DNA from 2 places in the Rhodococcus kronopolitis genome. Region 2 is predicted to be linked to the other one. Evidence: riboswitches for the same ligand, from Rfam matches in the RefSeq annotation. Region 2 holds a riboswitch; the other holds the start of a gene.
The links. A riboswitch is a leader RNA that binds a small molecule or an ion and turns the genes downstream of it on or off. The one in region 2 is predicted to bind cobalamin.

Region 1: linked by a shared signal. The riboswitch ahead of cobN (cobaltochelatase subunit CobN) and the one ahead of ACFO6S_RS07805 (ABC transporter substrate-binding protein) in region 2 are both predicted to bind cobalamin.

The regions. Positions count from the first base shown of each region.
Region 1 covers NZ_JBHSFO010000005.1:251,099-253,487, forward strand. The annotation lists gene cobN (cobaltochelatase subunit CobN) at 1-955, opposite strand, end outside; cobalamin riboswitch at 990-1,131, opposite strand; gene cobG (precorrin-3B synthase) at 1,136-2,305, shown strand; gene ACFO6S_RS12395 (precorrin-8X methylmutase) at 2,325-2,389, shown strand, end outside.
Region 2 covers NZ_JBHSFO010000003.1:249,862-252,250, forward strand. The annotation lists gene ACFO6S_RS07800 (phosphoribosylaminoimidazolesuccinocarboxamide synthase) at 1-882, opposite strand; cobalamin riboswitch at 951-1,134, shown strand; gene ACFO6S_RS07805 (ABC transporter substrate-binding protein) at 1,166-2,152, shown strand; gene ACFO6S_RS07810 (FecCD family ABC transporter permease) at 2,149-2,389, shown strand, end outside.

The DNA of each region.
Region 1 (2,389 bases), on a different contig from region 2:
TCGCGTGCCGCACCGCGATGCCGGCCACGCGGGCGGCGCGCTCGGGGTCGGGGACATAGGCGGTCAGGCCGTCGGCGTCGATCTCCTTGAACGAGAACGGCACCGTGATCAGCCGGCCGTCGAACTCGGGCACCGCGACCTGGGTCGCGACGTCCATCGGCGAGAGTCCGTCGTCGCTGGCCTCCCAGGTCTCGCGGCTGCTGGTCAGGCACAGGCCCTGCAGGATCGGCACGTCCAGCGCGGCGAGTTCGGTGACGTCCCAGGCCTCGTCGTCGCCGCCCGCGGTGGCGCCCGCGGGCCGGGTGCCGCCGGCGGCCAGCACGGTGACGACCATCGCGTCGGCCGCGCGCAGGGCGTCGAGCAGCTCCGGTTCGGCGGTGCGCAGCGAGGCGCAGAAGATCGGCAACGCCCGGGCGCCGCGGTCCTCGATCGCCCGGCACAGCGCCTCGACGTACGCGGTGTTCCCGGCCAGGTGCTGCGCGCGGTAGTAGAGCACCGCGACGGTCGCGTCGGCGTCCGCCGCTGCGGACGGCCGGTCCAGGTGGCCCCAGGTGGGGGTGTGCGCGGGCGCGTCGAACCCGAGGCCCGTCAGCAGCACCGTGTCGGAGAGGAAGTTGGACAGCTGCAGCAGGTTCTCCGACCCGCCCTCGGCGAGGTAGGCGTGGGCCTCCGCGGCGACGCCGCCGGGCACCGTGGACAGCTCCATCAGTTCGGCGTCCGGGGCCAGCTCGCCGCCGAGCACGACGGTCGGCAGGCCCGCCGCGAGCACCGCGTCCAGGCCCTGCTCCCAGGCGCGCTTGCCGCCGAGGATCCGCACCACCACCAGGTCGACGCCGTCGAGCAGGCCGGGCAGGTCGTCTACGAGCAGCCGGGCGGGGTTGGCCCAGCGGTAGTCGGCGCCGCTGGAGCGGGCACTGAGCAGGTCGGTGTCGGACGTCGACAGCAGCAGGATCACGGGTGTGGCCTCCTCGGGGTCTCGCGCCCCATTGGTTCCGGAACGGCAGCGCACGAGTGTCTGACTCCCCGGACGTGCCGGGTCACAGTGGCGCGACCGCACCGGATTCGCACCGGTTTCCTCGTGAGCTGTCGCAAGCGCCGCTGAGCCTACCGGTGCGCGGAACGTAACCTGGAGACGATGTCCGCGAACCCGATTTCCCCCCGACCCGCCACCGGCGACCGGTCCCGCCCCGACGCCTGCCCGGGCGCCCTGCAGGTGCACCAGGCCGCCGACGGCGCGCTGGCCCGGGTGCGGCTGCCCGGCGGCGCGCTGACCCCCGCGCAGCTGCAGGTCCTGGCCTCCGCGGCCCACGACCTTGCCGGCGGCGAGCTCGAGCTGACCTCCCGCGGCAACATCCAACTGCGGGCCGTCACCGACCCCGCCGCCTTCGCGGACCGGCTCGCCGACGCCGGGCTGTTGCCCTCGCTCAGCCACGAGCGGGTGCGGAACATCCTGGCCAGCCCCCTCTCCGGACGGATCGGCGGGCTGGTGGACGTCCGCGACTGGACCTCGGCCCTCGACCGCGGGCTGTGCGCCGATCCCGCCCTGGCCGCGCTGCCGGGACGGGTGATGTTCTCCCTCGACGACGGCCGCGGCGACGTCTCCGGGCTCTCCGCGGACCTGGGCCTGCACGCGGTCGGGGCCGACGAGGTGGCGCTGGTGCTCGCCGGCCGCGACCACGGCGCCCGGGTCCCCGCGGCCGACGGCGTCGAGGTGCTGCTCGCCGCCGCGCGCCTGCTGCTCGAGATCCGCGAGGACCAGTGGCGCCTGCACGAGATCGACGGCGGCGTGGAGCGGGTGCTGAGCGGGCTGGGCCTGGGCGCGGGGAGCGCCGACACCCTGGACCTGCCCGCCGTGGGCACCGGGCCGATCGGCTGGCTCGACCACGGCGACGGCGCCGTGACCCTCGCCGCCGGGCTCGCCCTCGGCACCATGAGCGCTCGGGTCGCGGAGTTCCTGGCGGCGGTGGACAAGCCGCTCGTCGTCACGCCGTGGCGTTCGGTGCTGATCTGCGACCTCGACGACTGGACCGCCGAGCAGGTGGTGCGGGTGCTCGCGCCGATGGGCCTGATCTTCGACGAGAACTCGCCGTGGCTGCAGGTCAGCGCCTGCACGGGGCGTCCGGGCTGCGGCAAGGCGCTGGCCGACGTGCGGGCCGACCTGGGCGCCGCGCTGGCGGCAGGCGAGATCGGCGAGGGCCGTCAGCACTGGGTCGGCTGCGAGCGGAAGTGCGGCCGACCGCGCGGTGAGGTTACCGACGTGGTGGCCACCGGCGACGGCTACCGGGTGGATCGGCCGTCGTCCTGAAGCCACTATCGTGGTGCGCATGACCGACTACATCCGCGACGGCGCCGAGATCTACCGTCAGTCCTTCGCCACCATCCGGGCTGA
Region 2 (2,389 bases):
TTACACCCAGTCGGCGAAGGACAGCCCGGAGATCCGCTCGTAGGCCTCGATGTAGCGGGCCCGGGTGGCGTCGACGATCTCCTGCGGCAGCGGCGGCGGCGGGGTGTCGGACGCCCGGTCCCAGCCGGACTCGGGGCTGGTCAGCCAGTTGCGGACGAACTGCTTGTCGAAGCTCGGCTGCACCCGGCCCGCCTCGTAGCCGTCCGCCGGCCAGTACCGCGACGAGTCCGGGGTGAGCACCTCGTCGGCGAGCACCAGGTTGCCGTCGGGGTCGAGACCGAACTCGAATTTGGTGTCGGCCAAAATGATTCCGCGGTCCGCGGCGAAGTTGGCGGCCCGGACGTAGATCTCCAGGGTGTCCTCGCGGAGCTTGACCGCGAGGTCCTGGCCGAGCTGCTCGACGACCGTCGCGAAGTCGACGTTCTCGTCGTGCTCACCCATCACGGCCTTGGTGGCCGGGGTGAAGATCGGCTCGGGCAGCTGGCTCGACTCGACCAGTCCCTCGGGCAGCGCGACCCCGCACACCGCACCGGTGCGCTGGTAGTCGGTCAGACCGGAGCCGGTCAGGTAGCCGCGGGCCACGCACTCGACGGGCACCATGTTCAGCTTGCGCACCACCAGGGCCCGGCCGAGCACCTCCTCCGGGATCCGCTCGTCGTCCGGCGGCCCTGCGAGGTGGTTGTACCCGCCGAGGGTGTCGAAGAAGAAGACGCTCATCGCGGTGAGCACCCGACCCTTGTCCGGGATCGGCGTGTCGAGCACGTGATCGTAGGCCGAGATCCGGTCGCTGGCGACGAGCAGCAGGTGCTCGTCGTCGATCGTGTACAGATCGCGGACCTTGCCGCCGGCCAGGTGGGCGTAGTCAGTCAGTGAGGGGCGCACGCGACAACCCTATCGGGTCGCTTCCCCGGGCAGGTCGGGGCCGATCACCGCCCGCACGCATGGACTATCCTCCCAATCGTTGTCACGGTGTTCGGGAAGTCCGGTGTGAAACCGGCGCGGTACTCGCCACTGTGAGCAGGTACGTCGACTACCCGGGGTTCGGCCCCAGCCACTGGATGCACGCATCCGGGAAGGCGTAGGCGACGGTTATCCCTGCTGAGCCAGGAGACCGGCCGTGACGCATACCTGCACGTTTTCCACGAGTCATGGAAGGCGGGTCGCTTTGCGCACCCCTGTTACACACCGAGTCATCGCCACCGCCGCGGCATCGATCGCTGCCGCGCTCACCCTGTCCGCGTGCGGCGGACCGTCCAACTCCGACGCCGACACCGCCGCGATCTCCCTGCAGAACTGCGGACGCACCGTCACCCTCGACGGCCCCGCCCAACGCGGCGTCACCCTCAACCAGGGCGCCACCGAGACCGCCCTGTCGATCGGCGCGCAGGACGCGATGGCCGGCACGGCCTACCTCGACGACACGATCGCCCCCCAGTGGCAGGCCGCGTACGCCGCCGTCCCGGCGCTGGACGAGAAGGACTTCCCCAGCCGGGAGGCGCTGCTCGCGGTCAAGCCCGACCTGGTGACGGCGTCGTACTCGAGCGCGTTCGACGACAAGGCCGTCGGCTCGCACGAGTCGTTCGACGAGCTCGGCGTCGCCACCTACGTCTCCCCCTTCGGTTGCAAGGACAAGTCGGCGCGACCCGCGGTCGCCTGGGACTCGATCGCGACCGAGATCACCGACTACGGGCTCATGTTCGGCCACGCGGGCGAGGCCGACGCGGTGGTCGCCCGGATGCGCGAGACGCTGACCGGCATCGAGGCGGCGGCGCCCGCGAAGGGCAAGAGCATTTTCTGGTACGACAGCAACACCGACACCCCGTACGTCGGCGGCAACGCCGGTGGACCGCAGCTGATCATCGACGCCGTCGGCGGCACCAACGTATTCGCCGGCACGGACGGATCCTGGGCCGACGGCAGCTGGGAGACGGTGCTGGCCGCGAACCCCGACGTCATCGTCCTCGCCGACGCGTCGTGGGACACGGCCGAGGAGAAGAAGAACTACCTGCGGAGCGACCCGGCCCTGAAGGATCTGAAGGCCGTGCGCGAGGACGCGTTCGTCGTCCTCCCGTTCTCGACGACCACGCCGGGTCCGCGGACCATCGAGGGCGCGACGCTCGTCGCCGAGCAGCTGGGCGGCGGCGGGGCGTGACCGCGTCCACCCGGGTACCGGTCCGGGCGGCCACCACGACCGGCGCCGCATGGTCGGCGATCCTGGTCGCGCTGCTCGCGGTGAGCTGTGCGGCCGGGGTCGCGATCGGCGCTGCCGACCTGTCGCTCGGCACGGTCGTCGAGTCGATCGCCGGACGCCTCGGCATCGGCCCGGGCACCGACCTGCTGACCACCCACATCGTCGTGGACCTGCGGTTGCCGCGGGTGCTGGCGGCCG